Regions from separate parts of the Cohnella sp. GCM10020058 genome, predicted to be linked through region 3. Evidence: riboswitches for the same ligand, from Rfam matches in the RefSeq annotation. Region 3 holds a riboswitch; each other region holds the start of a gene.

Region 1 (4,975 bases), on a different contig from region 3:
CGCTCGTGACCGAGCGAAGCTTGGCCATGGCCCGGGGCTGGACGATCGTATCGGCTGTGCCCGTGCCCAAGGCCGGCGGCTCCATGGCCGCCTACGCTTTCAGTCAGTTGGCGGATCCCTGCCTCGTCGAGGCGGTAGCCGTCGATGCGGGCCTTGATATCGGCGAAACGCTGATCGGCATGCACCTGCGCCAGGTCGCCGTGCCGGTAAGGCCATCCGGCCGCTGGATCGGAGAAGCGCGGGTGACGATGGCATACGCGCGGCCGAAGCTGATCGGCGGCGAGCGCGCAGTATACGCGAAGCCGAGCCGGGAGGCGCCGCCTTCCGGAACGTGCGACTGAGCCGCCAGGCTGGCAACGGCTTCTGCCGCCGGTTTGTTCAGCCTTCGTACGTGCGGAAGAGGCGAATTGCCCGATTAACCCCGAGTAAAGCGGCGGCTATCAGCGCACTTTGGCGCCGATTTCGTCCCGTTCCGAACGGAAATAACTGCAAATATGCAGGTTATGGAGCGGGATGGCGGCCAGATGAGCCGGATAGCTGCAGATTGCAGTTAAATTGCTTTAGCTGTAAACAAAACAACCAAATGATGAGAAATACCTGCATGTATGCAGTTATCTCCTCGTCATCGGCCAACATAAATGAAAAAAGCAACATGATTGCATGATTGCAGTTATTCTCGTCATCGCTTTAAATTCAACTTTCTCATAACCCCAAGGAGGACCACCCATGACCGCCAATCTGCGCAAGCAAGATCCCGAGATCGTCAAAGCCCTTAACCTCGAGCTCGGCCGCCAACGCGACAACCTCGAGCTGATCGCATCCGAAAACATCGTTAGCGAAGCCGTCCTTGAAGCGATGGGCACCGTTCTGACCAACAAATATGCCGAAGGCTACCCGGGCAAGCGGTTCTACGGCGGCTGCGAGTACGTCGACATTCCCGAAGAGATCGCCCGCAACCGCGCCAAGGAACTGTTCGGCGCCGATCATGCCAACGTGCAGCCGCACTCCGGCGCGCAGGCCAACCTCGCCGTCTACCTGGCGACGCTGCAACCGGGCGACACCGTGCTCGGCATGAATCTCGCGCACGGCGGCCACCTGACGCACGGCAGCCCGGTCAACGCCTCCGGCTTGCTGTACAACTTCGTCGCTTACGGCGTCGACGAGCAGACCTTCACGATCAACTACGACGAAGTCCGCAAAGCCGCGTTCAAGCACCGTCCGCGCATGATCGTCGCCGGCGCGAGCGCGTATCCGCGCATCATCGACTTTGAAGTGCTCGGCCAGATCGCCCGCGACGTGGGCGCACTGTTCATGGTCGACATGGCGCATATCGCCGGTCTCGTGGCAGGCGGCCAGCACCCGAGCCCGGTGCCGCACGCGCACTTCGTCACGACGACGACGCACAAGACGCTGCGCGGACCGCGCGGCGGCCTGATCCTGTGCACCAAGCCGTGGGCTGCGGCGATCGACAAGGCGGTATTCCCCGGCACGCAGGGCGGTCCGCTCATGCACACGATCGCAGCCAAAGCCGTTGCGCTCGGCGAAGCGCTGCAGCCGTCCTTCAAGGATTATGCGGCTAACGTCGTGACAAACGCCAAGGCGCTTGCCGAGACGTTGACCGCAGAGGGCATCAACCTCGTCTCCGGCGGCACGGACAACCACTTGATGCTCGTGGACACCCGCAGCCTGAACATTACGGGCAAGGATGCCGAGCACTTGCTCGACTCCGTGGGCATCACCGTCAACAAGAACGCGATTCCGTTCGATCCGACGAGCCCGTTCATCACGAGCGGCATCCGCATCGGTACGCCGGCCGTTACTTCGCGCGGGATGGACGCCGCGGCGATGAAGAAGGTCGGCCAGGCCATCGCCATCACATTGAAGAACGCCAAGGACGAGACCAAGCTTGAAGAAGCGCGCAAGCTGGTACGCGAGCTCGCCTCGCAATATCCGCTGTATCAAGGTCTTGAATACTAAGACCAGGCTCGCCAGCGTATCCTAAAAACAGGTACAGGCGCCCAATTTTGACCTTTCGAGGCCGAATTGGGCGCCATTTGTTTGACGATTCGGGACATTCGGTATAAACTAAGTGTACGCTTAATTCCCGGTATCGGCCGGGAAACGGGGGAACCAAGTCTTTATGGGGCGAATTGAAGCTATTCCAGGCTTCATAGGGTACCATCTTACCCGAGTCCGTCAGCTAACCTCGTAGGCAGTGGATGGGTCACATCTAATTTATTGAAGCTTGAATGACCCTCGCCGGGTCTTTTGGCGTCTCTACAAGACCCCTCTGTCTGGCTAAGCGTATTGCGCGCGCCTGTTGCAGAAGGGTCTTTTCTGTCCTTCGAGGCGTGTCGACTTTAGACCGGGAGAAGGAGGAATTTACGTTGGCCATGCCGGAATTCGCCAGAAACATGGACCAAGACGCTGCCGCTCCTTTCTGCACGAACACGAATACGTATTATCATAGCCTCATCGACTGGGGCGACGCCGACGATCCGCTCCGCAAGCTGCTGTCTCCATCTTTGCCGGCGGCCGGCGGCCAAGGGATCTGGGGCGCCTCCGACGACGAAGCCGACTATCTGGCACAAGGCTATCGCCATAAGTTCCGGACGTCCGCTTTCCTGATGCTTCCTGAGACGGAGGCCGAAGAGGGCGTGTCGCCGGCGCTCGCATATGTGGCGGCTCATCCGGAGATCCGCCAGGTGATTCTGGCGGGCGGCGACTGCTTCAGCCTTCCTACGCTCAAGCTGCGGAATCTAATCCAAAGCTTGCGGGCCATCCCGCACGTCGGAATTATCAGGCTCAGCACGCGCATGCCGGTCATGGAGCCGATGCGCATATCGGACGACCTGGGCTTGCTGCGCCTTATCCGCGAATTTTCTACGCCTTCCAAGCCGCTTTATCTGATGGCGCACATTCATCATCCGCGGGAGATGACGGATCAAGCGATTCGTGCGTTCCGCTCGCTCCGCGACGCAGGAGCCGTCATCGTGAACCGGACGCCGATCCTTGGCGGAATCAACGACGCGCCGGAGTTGCTGGGTGAGCTGCTGGATCGCCTCGAGCTGGCCGGCGTGACGCCGTATTACTTTTTCGTCGATCGTCCGAGCGAGGAGAACGGGGAATTCTCGGTGCCGCTATCCAGGGCGTACCATCTGGTCGAAGAAGCCAAGCTGACGACGGCGGGGCTCGGGCGGCGGGCGCGCCTTGCGGTGAACCACGACGCTGGCTTCGTCGAAGTGCTGGCCGTCGAAGGCGGCAAGGCCTATCTGAAGTTTCACGCGTCACCCGACGACGACGCAGGCAAGTTCATCACGGCAGACTGCCCCGACGACGCGTTGTGGCTGACCGAGCTGCCGGGCAGCGAATCGAAGATCGGGTCGCTGACGATCGACTGGACGGACTCCGAGGATTACGGGCTCCGCACTTCTTACGTCAAGCGGCCTTATCAGATCGGAGATTAATCGGTCTTTTATCATACATCCGGCTTTGCCTTCCGAGGCAGGCCGGATGTATATTTATTTTGACGGATACTTGGGCGTCTGCGGGGAAATGTTGAAACGGTCGGCCTGCATCCGCGTACTAGAATACATAGCCGCGAACAAGCGGACAAGAGGAGGATTCGTGTAAATGTCTATTTTCAAACGATTGCGCGATCTCACGCTGTCTAACGTATATGCCCTGATCGAAAAGGCGGAAGACCCGGTCAAGATGACCGATCAATATCTGCGCGATATGGCAGAGGATCTCGAGGATGCGGAAAAGGCGGTCGCCGCCCAGATCGCGATCGAAAAGCGATTCAAGCAGCTGTACGAGGAGCAATCGGCTCTGGTCGCCAAGCGCGAAGAGCAGGCGAACATCGCCGCGCAGGCAAAAAATATCGACCTTGCGCGCCGCGCGCTCGAGGAGAAGAAAGCGGCAGAGACGAAGGTTGCCGAGTACAAGGCCAGCTACGAGCAGAACAAGCAGGCCGCCGACAATCTGCGTCTGAAGCTCGATGAGATGCGCAAGCAATTCACCGACCTCAAGAACCGGCGCGAGACGCTGGTCGCCCGTGCCAACGCGGCCAAGGCGCAAGCCGGCATCAACAAGGCGATGGCTGGATTCGGTACCGACACGGCGATGTCCGGTCTCAGCCGGATGGAAGAGAAGGTCCGGCAGATGGAAGCGCACGCCGAGGCGACAGAGGAACTTAGCCAGTCCAAAGGCAGGTCGCTGGACGACGAGTTCGCGACGCTAGGCAAGGACAAAGCCGTCGAAGACGAACTGGCGGCCCTGATGAAGAAGTACGAGAGCTAAGGCGATCCAAGAGGACTCCCCCGCGGGGTCCTTTTTTCAAACGCCCATCTAAGCTAAAATGAGTTAAGCATTCATGGCGCGTCCGAAAAGGGGCGCTTCGGGCAGCTTATTCCCGCAGGTTCATGCGGATATCGCCCGGTTTTATCCGCGGGAGGAGAGACGTTAACATTGACGATTGAAAACGTGGTCGGCACGCTGCTGTGGACGGCGGCGGGCGCGGTGCTTCTGTTCATTCTCATGGGCATCGACGCTTATTTCACCAAGTACAAGGATATGGAAGAGATGAAGCGGGGCAATACGGCCGTCACCGTCCGGTTCGTGCTGAAGCTCGTCGCACAAGGTTACATTCTGTCCCGCTCGATCGCGACGTCCGACGATCTGGGCGAGGCGCTGCTTGTCTCCTTCATTTCGTTCGTCATCCTCTTCGTGCTGGAGTGGATCGTCGAATTCGCGTTCAGGCGCATCGGAGATTTGCGTTTGGACGAAGGCGTGCGGGACGGCGTCGTAGGGCATGGCCTGATCGCGGGCTCTCTGCATCTGGTCGGTGCGATGATCATCGGCTCGTGCCTGTAAGGCTGCGGGAGAGGAGGACAAGAGATGAGCTTGTTCAAAAGGGTTAAAAATATTTTGAAAAAAGCCGAGCCGCTTCCGCAGGAGCGAAGCGTGCTGACGA
Region 2 (4,975 bases), on a different contig from region 3:
ATCGTCACCGCATTGCCGGTTGCCGGGTTAAACGAATACGAAGCGGACGACGCGAGCGTGCTGTACGCCGAGTCGTTCAGACTGCCCTGCACGGACAAAGTCTGCGAGCGCGTCCCCCATCCGGACGGCAGCTTCAGAACGACCTGATTAATCGTCGAGGCTGCTCCCAGGTCAACCCGGATCCATTGCGGAAAGGCGTTGTTCGCGCTCTCCCAGTAGGTGCCGGCGTTGCCGTCTACGGCATTGCCCGCTTGATACACATCCGCGTATGAGCTCGCGGTCACAGGTTTGTTCGCCGCCAGATTCGGGCCGTCCGCATAGGCCTTGGATGCTTGAAGCCCGGCCAGGTTGGCGAACAGTCCGGCCATCAGCGCGAGAGCCAGCAAAGAAGCCGTCCACGGCTTCCGTTTCCCCGTATGCAGTTGCATGAACATCATCTGCCTCCTTTTAAATGGATAACTCGAAATTCCGGTCTCTTCCGACTTGAGCGGCTGATCAGTGGCGCCTGACTAAGTTCACGGAGCTGCGAACCTCCTCCTCCCGTATATGGATGATGCTTCCTTTAAATTATAAGCGCTTACATACATGTCCGACGATGTACATTCCTATGAGATGTGTGTGCGGAACTACGATTCTTATGAGGCCGAAAACCAAAAAATCTCGCCCGCAAAATCACGGACGAGACGGATCGCATGCGCTCTTCGGACGTTAACGACGCAGATGGTAAGGCACGGTCGCGATGATGACGTCCTTTTGATTGTAAAGGTAAGCGCGAAGCAGCAGGCTCGACTGATTGTGCAAAATGTGCTGCCACCAGTGCTTGGCGATAAACTGCGGGATGAGGACGGTGATATGGTCGGTCTCGGCGGTTTTCCACTCGATCGTGTCGATGAACTTCATAATCGGGCGGATAATGCTGCGATAGCTTGATCTGAGCGTGATGAGCCGGACGCCGGGATCCCAGTCGGCCCATCTTTTTTCCATGCGCTCGATCTCCTCGTCGTCAAAGCCGACATAGACGGCGACGACGTTGTCGGTCAGCGACTTGGCGTAGCTGAGCGAATTCATGACGACGCGGGTGACCCCCGCGACCGGCACGACGATCGTGCTGCCCTTGATGCACGGCTTCTCCTTGGCCGGATCGATGCGCAGCTCGTCGGCAGTATTGCGGTAATGGCGTGCGATGGCGAAGAACGTCCACATGACGACCGGCAGGAACACGAACACCATCCACACATGCGTGAACTTGGTGAAAATAAAGATGAGCGTGATGCTCAGCGTCGTCAGCATGCCGATCGTATTGACAAGCAGGCGCGTCATCCAGCCTTGCGGGCGTAGCCGGATCCAGCGCACCATCATGCCGAGCTGCGACAGCGTGAACGGGATGAAGACGCCGACCGCGTAGAGCGGGATCAGGTTTTCGGTGTTGCCGTGGAAAATGATGACCAGCAGCGCCGAGAACACGCCGAGGAAAATGATGCCGTTGGAGTAACCGAGCCGGTCTCCGCGAACCATGAAGGCGTGCGGCATGTATTTGTCCTTGGCCAGCATGAACGCCAGCAGCGGGAACGCGGAGTACGCCGTATTCGCCGCCAGCACCAGAATCAGCGCGGTCAGCGCCTGGATGACGTAATAGATCGTACCTCGACCGAAGGTCGATTCGGCGATTTGCGAGACGACCGTCTGCTTTTCGTCCGGCGCGACGCCGTACCAATAAGCGAGCAGGCTGATGCCGATAAACATCGCGCCCAGAATCGTGCCCATCATGATCAGCGTGGCGGCGGCGTTGCGCTCGGCCGGCTTTTTGAAGTTGGGAATGGCATTGGATACGGCTTCGACGCCTGTGAGCGCGGAGCAGCCCGAGCTGAATGCCTTGAGGAGCAGGAAGAGACTGACGTTAGACACGGCGGCGCCGAATTCCGGCACGTGAGCGGGCGCGCTGCCCGTTGCGTACTTGACGATGCCGGCAGCGATGAGCACGAAGATCGCTACGACGAATAAGTAGATCGGCGTCGCGAGCACGGAGGCGGACTCGGTCAAGCCGCGAAGGTTCATGACGGTCAGAATAAGGATGATGACGAGCGCGATCAGAACGCGGTGTTCGTGCAGCGAAGGAAAAGCCGACGTGATCGCATCCGTGCCGGCGGACGAGCTGACCGCGACGGTCAATATATAATCGACCAGCAGCGAGCCGCCGGCCAGGAGTCCCGTCGAGACGCCGAGATTGTCCTTGGCCACGATGTAGGCGCCGCCGCCGGCCGGATAGGCATAAATGGTCTGGCGGTAAGACAGGATGAGAATAAATAAAAGGCCGAGCACCGCCAGCGAGATCGGCACCGAGTACCAGACGGCCGCGAAGCCCGCCGCCATGAGGACGATCAAAATCTGCTCCGTGCCGTACGCCACGGACGATAGCGCATCGGACGACAAGACGGCAAGCGCCTTGAATTTGCCCAGCTTGGCGCCCTCGATCTCCGCGCTTTTCATCGGTCTGCCGATCAGAAGCCGTTTAACTTTGCTGACCATGGGGTTATCTCCTTTGCTGTGCCGGCACCGCTGACGGGCATCAAAAAAAGCCGCAGGAAAGGATCTCCCGCAGCTTATTCTTAAGCGAATAGCGGCGCAGGCTCCTCTTCCGGACGCTTGCGAGGTTAGCTGTCGGATTCGGGCTCGGCAAGCAGCCCTACGCTTGGCAAAAGCCAAGCGATTCACCCCTGGGCGTGCATGCGCGGCACCCGGTTGGTTCCCCCGTTCCCGCATCTGCGGGATTCAGCGATTAGGATGTTAAATCACGAAATGAATCATACGTTACGTTCCATCTTCATGTAAACTGCCGCCGAAGGGGATGAAACAGCGCGGCGGCCGGTTAACCTACGAAGAGAACGGTTACATTCATGCGGCTCTTGCATTATCTCAGCCGCGCACATTCGCGCTCGATTTATTGAGGTTTCTGCTGTCTCGGATGCCCGAGTATTTGAAACGAATTAAAAAAAATAACCCCGCCTCCCGCCAAACGGGAGGACGAGGGGTGTTGTATGCATCCCTTTTAAATGAGTTGCAGATTCTCCAGCATGCGCATGAGCGATACGGTGGCTTCGGCCCTGGTAACCGGCGCGGCAGGAGCGAATGAGCCGTCCGCTCTGTTCTGCATGATGCCCGCAGCGAGCAGTGCCTGCGCGTCGGCGGCAGCCCATGCAGGAATTTTCGCCGCATCGGCAGAAGCGCCGGAGCCTGCCTGCCCCGCAATTTTCGGCAATCCGCCCGCATAAGCGATCGCTCTGCCCAGCATGACCGCCATCTCCTGGCGCTTGATGACGCCGCCCGGACCGAAACTCCCGTTGCCGTAGCCCGAGATTAGCCCCGCGCTCACTGCCGTCGTCACCGGAGCGCCATACCAGGCGCCGGCCTTCACATCGGCGAACGAGAACGCTGCCGGCAGTGTCTGCAGACCGAGCGCTCTCGCGAGGAGAGCGGCGAACTCGGCTCTCGTCACTGTTCGGTCCGGCTGGAACTGTCCCGATCCGGCGCCGAGCACGAGCTTCCTGGACGCCATTTTCTCGATCGCGGCACGATCCGTGTGGACCGCAATGTCAGCGAACGACTTGACTGCCTGCGCCAGCACATACACGCTGTTGTGCGGCGTCCGGATCGCCGCAGTCAACCGGCCCTCGGAAACGGTGATCGCCGCAGGGACGAATACGAGCTGTCCGGTGACGGTGTCCAAGGTCAGCGCAGTTACTTCCCCTGTCGTCTTGGGAGCGTCGATACTTACCCGTTTGGTGACATAAATGCCGTTAAAGTTTTTCAGCTCTTTTTTCTTCCCGCCGGAAGCCAGCTCGATCGTGAAGTCGAGGAAGTCGGACAAGGCTGCATAGCCGTCCGTTCGCAGCATTTGCCGGGACTTCGCCTGCTCTGATTGCGCAGACTTGACGACGCCGAACTCGAGCTGCAGATCGTCAGGGACTGCTGCCGTTCCCCAGGCTTGCGCCAGCAGCGAGCCGCTAAGCAGCTTGACGGGAATCTCGTACGAGACTTTGTCAGTCTGTACCACAAGCGTCAAGCCCGAGGATTGGACAGACGCGGCCGCGAGCGCCGCGGACGGCAACCGTACCTTAATGCCGTCTCCGCCTGTGCCGACAGGCAGGACGAGCTTGAGCGCCGTACCGGCAGATGCCGTCTGCCCGTCCGCCAGCTTGAGCGCTTGCTTCAGCTTGTCGGCGTCGGGCTCGACGATTGAAATCGAGCGTCCGTCGGCACCGGCTTCCTGTGAGGACTTCAGATCGTTGCCGGAGAGCTTGATCGTCCCGTCCTGAACCTTCGTCTCATCGTCGGCATCGTCGGCAGTCGCGCTTCCACCGGATGCGCCGGTACCCGGCGTGCCCGTTCCGGGAGTACTGGTTCCGGGAGTGCCGGTTCCAGGTGCACCGGTGCCTGGCGAGCCTGTGCCCGGGTTGCCGGTGTTCGTATCCACGACGATCGGGCAAACATTCAGCGGCGAGGAGACCGAGACGATCGGACTGAAGCCGACGCCTTCGTAGTCTCCGTACGTCGTAATCGTCGTCGCTTCAGTACTTGTCGCGACCAGCGTGAACACGCCTTCCTTCGCGCTCTGAGCCAGCGCCAGCGTACCGACTGCCAATCCAGAAAACATACCGGTAGAGGGAGAAGAACCGCTAGGGCCTAACTTGTATGACGCGCTTCGAATCGTGTTGCCGGACCGCACGGTCATCCGTTGCCATTGATCTTTTTCATCGAACAGGCCGAACAGAATATCGTCTACGCCGTCGCCCAGCACTCCGCCAGACTGCAGCCTGTCTCCTTCGCTGCCCGACTTGTAATAGCGTCCCGAACCGGAAAACACATAGGTCTCGTCCGGGGAAACCCAGAGCCGGTCGGGCGATCCTTCATGTACGTACGGCCCATGAAAATCCGGAACGGCCGTTTCGTCGTCCGTCTCCAACAGACGCGAAGCAAT
Region 3 (4,975 bases):
GATCAGCCGATTGTCGATCTCGACTGCGGCGACCTTGCCGGCTTCCTGTGCGAGTCGCTCCGTCAACGCGCCGATGCCCGGGCCGATCTCCAGTGCGCCCTTGTCCTTGTTGAGCGCTGCAGCATCCACGATTTTGTCCAATATATTTTTGTCGATCAGAAAGTTCTGACCCAGACTTTTCTTGAAGGTAAAGCCGTGCTTGCGGATAATATCCTTGGTCCGCGTCGGCGTCGCGATATCCATGGCACCCGCCATACCGCTTACGCCTCCCGCATGCTTCGTCATTCGCCTACTCCCTCTCTCGTCAGCTGCTTGAGCGCCTCTGCGAACTCCGTCCGCGTAATGCGAAACATCCCGAGCCGCTTGTAGAACTGCTTGCCGTTGGCATATCCGATGCCCAGCAGCTCGCCCATGCGCTCCCTGCGGCTTGCGGCGGCCGGATGTACGATCAGCCCCGCATCGATCAGATCCGGCCAGGCGATCTCCGGCTCGCCGTCTCCCGCGCTTGGGCCAGCTTCCGCGCCTGCGCCGGCCATCGCTGCCCGGTCCGCGCCTGCCAGCGCCGCCTCGGACGCAGACGCCGATGAAGCCCCGTCGCCGCGCTGCGCCGCGAGCGCTCCATCGGCGACGGCAACTGCGCCGCCCCCTGCCGATGGCCGCACGCGTGCCAGCGCCGCGCGTATCGCCTCCGGGCTCGCGTGCTCGACGCCGATGCCGTCCTTGCCGCGCGCATCGGCCTTCGCCAAGAACGCGTGGCTGCATCCCGGCACCCTCGCCTCGATAATCTTGCGTATTTTCTCGCCCGGCACGTCCGGATCCGTAAAGATAATGACACCGCGCCGTGCGCGGGCCAGCTCGATGCGTCGCAGCACCTTTTCGTCGATCGCCGAACCGCCCGTCTCAATCGTGTCCGCGTCGACCGCCCTTCGGATCGCCACGGTATCCTCCTTGCCTTCCACAACGATGATCTCTGCTATCTTAGCCAGGCCGATACCGTTCACCCCGCTCGCTCCGTTCGTTCCCCTATCCGTTCGTATTGCTTCGTATGCCCTATTATAGCCGACATCCCGCAAATGACAAAGGGAAGAGGCACAGGCCTCTTCCCAGGATGCAGCGACCCGACCAGGCCGCCGCCAAAAAAACTTGACCGCTCCGACATAAAACAGACACAAACTCAATAATAGCGGGTAATAAAAATTAAGAACCTATCAGGCGGCCGATGGCTTAACCGGTCCGATCACGTACACAGTGTTGCCGCGTTTCTTGCCGAACTTATTCGCATACCGCTCGCTGTCGTAGTACACGTCGATCTTCTTGCCTTTGATCGCACTGCCCGTATCTTCCGCGCGGCGGAAGCCGATGCCCTCGATGTAGACCCACCAGCCCAAAGGCACGACATCCGGATCGACGGCAATCGTACGACCCTCGGATACCGTGGTACCGGAAGCGGTGATGCCGTAGCCCGCGTCGCCTACGTCTTTGCCCGTCGAAGCCGGACCCGCGGAATACGCGGTTAACGTGACGCCGGATAAAACGCTCTTTACCTTCACGGATTTGCCGTTCAATTGGAGTGTCTTAACTTCGTCTGCGGCTTTGTTGTAGGCAAGCGACACGACGGCCGCTTTTTTCTTCGCGCCGACGGCTACGACTTGCTGCACGATCGGCTGATCAAGCGATTTGTAGATGAGCTGTTCGTTAACGAGCTTGCCGTCTTCGTAGACGCGCTCGAATTTTTTCACCAGTAAGCCTTGCTTGCCCGTCTGCATGACCTTCGTCTTGCCGACCAGCAAGTTCTGATCCGCTGTCTTGACAACTTTGTACGCCATCGGATGCTCGGTCGTGACGACCTCGCGTGTGACGCGGACGACCTTCACCTGCAGTCCCTCGTCGATCTTTGACGTGAGTGCCGGCGTAACTTTGTCTTCTGCGGAGAGCGTGATGCCTTCATTTTGCAGCAGATCACCCACCGTCTTGACTGTTGTATATTTGGTCTCTTTCTTCCCGTCTGCGACGAGCTGAACGCTCATAGCCCGATCGATGACGACTCGCGTGCCGTCCTCTACCGAGGACGTGAGCGCTGCCGACAACCGATCGTTTGGACCGACCGTGATGCCAATCTCCTTAAGCAAGGCGGAGACATCGGAAGTGCGGGTTTGGATGACGGTAGATTTCCCGCCGTCCACGACGGTCACGCTCTTGGCGGACGCGCCGTGCAGCAGCATGATGAGACAGATGGTAAGAGCAAAGGACAAGATTGCGCTCAAGAGAATCAAACGCAGATGCTCATGCAACCATCGCGCTGCGGTAAGCTTGCCGGTCGGTCGTGGATCATGGGTCCCTTGAAGGGGGATTGCACCCATTTTCTCGTTCCTCCTTCATAGCCTCGCCGTCGACTGTTTTACATGATATTCGTCTGACGCGACTATCCATTTGTGATAACGGCGCTGGAAGCTTAGTGTGGAGCGGCTTGCACACTAGCGAATTGCGCCGCCTTGCCCAGCTATGGAGGCATGTCATGCGCCTGCCATTCATCCCGTGGGTGCTTCCGTGGAGCGGTCTTAGCGGCTATCGGCACCGAACGCGTAAATTCGGGCACAAAAAAAGCCTGCGACAGAGGGCCTGGTCGTGGCTTCCGCTCAACTGGACGAGGGACGATGGGGCGGCACGAGGTTACCTCTCTCTACTACGCTTGCGAGGTTAGCTGTCGGGTTCGGGCGTCGAGAGTCTGCCCTAAGCGATCAAGCGGTCTGCCGTCAGCCGGACGGCGCCCGTCGTTCGCTACTCACCCCAAGATTGCTCGGACCGCTGGGACATCGGCAAGCGCCGATATCGTCCGCGTCGGGTCCCCCGCTCTCCCCGCTGGGAGATTAAGCGCACTGGAAAAGGAATGTCATATTCGGACTTCTGGATTAGATAATAACCCGCACGCCCCAAAGGTGTAAAGAACGTGCAAAGAGCGAATTTCAGCGTTTTAAGGCAAATTTCAGCCATATTTTTAGGATTTCGAAGGCAAAAGCTAGTTTTTTCTTAGAAAATATTTATTTTTCTGCGTTTGTTGGCGCTTTTTCTTCGAGTCGAAAACAGACACGTGCATTTCGATCCGTAATTTCTTCTATTTTTTCCCTAGAAAGGCCTGTGATTTCCGCGGCGGAATCAGCTACAAACTGCACATAAGACGACTCGTTTCGCTTGCCACGATAGGGGTGGGGGGTAAGGTACGGAGCATCGGTTTCGATCAACAATCGGTCCAGGGGGACACGGGCCAATACCTCTTTGGGAACGCGCGCGTTTTTGAAGGTGACCGGCCCGCCGAAGGAGATATAGAAGTTCATATCCAAGCATTGCTTGGCCGTCTCCCAGCTGCCGGAGTAGCAGTGCATGATGCCCCCGATCTCGGCTGCTCCTTCTTCGCGAAGAATACGGACGACGTCCTCATGAGCATCCCGATTGTGAATGATGATCGGCTTGCCGATCCGCTTCGCGAGCCGGATCTGTTCGCGGAATACGAGCTGCTGGACGTCCTTGGGCGAAGTGTCCCAATAATAATCGAGCCCGATCTCGCCGATCGCCACGACTTTGGGGTGACTGCATAGTGATTCGATCCAGCCCAGGTCATCCTCCAATCGCATGTCGACGGCATCCGTCGGGTGCCAGCCTACGGCCGCATAGATAAAATCGTACTTTTCGGCTAATGCAATGGTCGTCGGGATCGTCTCCCGGTTGAAGCCGATATTGACAATCGTACCGACGCCCGCTTCCTTGGCCCGCGCAATCACTTCTTCTCTATCGTCGTCAAACTTTGGTGAGTCCAGATGGGCGTGCGTATCGAACAGCATGTCGTGAACGCCTCCTTTGGTCAAATCAATTTGGTATAAGATCTATAAACCCAGCAGTTCGCGAATCTCGGGTTTAAGATCATGGACATGCGGGAGCACCAGGTCTTCGGGATAATAGATATAATACTTCCCGGTATGAAGTCCCGCGATCGACCGGACGATATCGCTTTTTAAAGATATCTCGGTCAATCGATCTTTTTCGTCCAGCACGAGGACGGGGGTCTTTTCTTTGGGCTCGGGATCCGGAGATCCTGGCTTGTACACGTCGTAGGGAAGGTTCGTCGGCGTGTCCATCTGAAGGTGGTAATCAGGGTGCAGACCGATCCTTTCCCATTGCTCCCGCAGCTCCGCCTCCAGTGTTTCGTGCGGACTGTCGAGGGGTACATACTTGTACAATCGGCGGTTTAAGAACCGTTTACATAAGTCCGCCAATATCTCGTCTTCTTCGTCCGCCCATTGGCCGAACGCAGTCTGTACCATCGCTTCATCCAGCGCCAGATAGTCCCGCAGTCCGATCGTGCCGTTCAACAACTGCGCTAGCGGCGGCAGCAGGAATTTGAACGCATGGCCCCCGCGGAACAACTCGCGCGCCCTCATGAAAATTTGCCTCAGTACGATATCCGAACTGCGCGTCACGGGATGAAAGTAGATCTGCCAATACATTTGATATCTCGACATCAAATAATCTTCTACTGCATGCATCCCGCTCTCCTTCACCACGATTCGCCCCTTATAAGGACGCAGCACGCGCAAGATCCGATCGAGGTCGAAGGTACCGTAGTTCACGCCCGTGAAGTACGCATCCCTGAGCAAATAATCCATTCGGTCCGCGTCCATCTGGCTGGACACGAGGCTCACGACGATCGGCTTGTCGTACGTCTTGCAGATGACGGCGGCAACCTTTTGCGGGAAATCCTCGCTTACTTCCTTTAATACCCGATTGATCTCGGTATCTCCCAATATAATCGCGCACGACCACTCCTCATGATCCGTATCGAACACTTGTTCGATGGCGTGGGAAAAAGGACCGTGTCCGACATCGTGCAGCAAAGAAGCGCATAAACTGACCATTTTTTCCTCTTGCGGCCAGTCCTGGTATCCGTTACGCTCAAATTGACTGATAATTCTTCGCGTGATAT

What was found. Region 3 has a riboswitch for cyclic di-AMP ahead of ACFSR7_RS24480 (resuscitation-promoting factor). Riboswitches for the same ligand answer to the same signal wherever they lie in the genome.
Region 1: linked by a shared signal. The riboswitch ahead of ACFSR7_RS19165 (KamA family radical SAM protein) and the one ahead of ACFSR7_RS24480 (resuscitation-promoting factor) in region 3 are both predicted to bind cyclic di-AMP.
Region 2: linked by a shared signal. The riboswitch ahead of ACFSR7_RS13825 (APC family permease) and the one ahead of ACFSR7_RS24480 (resuscitation-promoting factor) in region 3 are both predicted to bind cyclic di-AMP.

What each region holds. Positions count from the first base shown of each region.
Region 1 covers NZ_JBHUJV010000009.1:881,587-886,561, forward strand. Annotated here, with positions in the region: gene ACFSR7_RS19155 (TIGR01440 family protein) at 1-341, shown strand, start outside; gene ACFSR7_RS19160 (serine hydroxymethyltransferase) at 727-1,977, shown strand; cyclic di-AMP (ydaO/yuaA leader) riboswitch at 2,085-2,230, shown strand; gene ACFSR7_RS19165 (KamA family radical SAM protein) at 2,394-3,467, shown strand; gene ACFSR7_RS19170 (PspA/IM30 family protein) at 3,634-4,302, shown strand; gene ACFSR7_RS19175 (DUF350 domain-containing protein) at 4,471-4,875, shown strand; gene ACFSR7_RS19180 (DUF4178 domain-containing protein) at 4,900-4,975, shown strand, end outside.
Region 2 covers NZ_JBHUJV010000008.1:310,421-315,395, reverse strand. Annotated here, with positions in the region: gene ACFSR7_RS13830 (galactose-binding domain-containing protein) at 1-434, opposite strand, end outside; gene ACFSR7_RS13825 (APC family permease) at 709-2,526, opposite strand; cyclic di-AMP (ydaO/yuaA leader) riboswitch at 2,626-2,785, opposite strand; gene ACFSR7_RS13820 (M4 family metallopeptidase) at 3,047-4,975, opposite strand, start outside.
Region 3 covers NZ_JBHUJV010000014.1:11,529-16,503, reverse strand. Annotated here, with positions in the region: gene rsmA (16S rRNA (adenine(1518)-N(6)/adenine(1519)-N(6))-dimethyltransferase RsmA) at 1-255, opposite strand, end outside; gene rnmV (ribonuclease M5) at 282-1,001, opposite strand; gene ACFSR7_RS24480 (resuscitation-promoting factor) at 1,209-2,360, opposite strand; cyclic di-AMP (ydaO/yuaA leader) riboswitch at 2,672-2,884, opposite strand; gene ACFSR7_RS24475 (TatD family hydrolase) at 3,039-3,836, opposite strand; gene ACFSR7_RS24470 (HD domain-containing protein) at 3,879-4,975, opposite strand, start outside.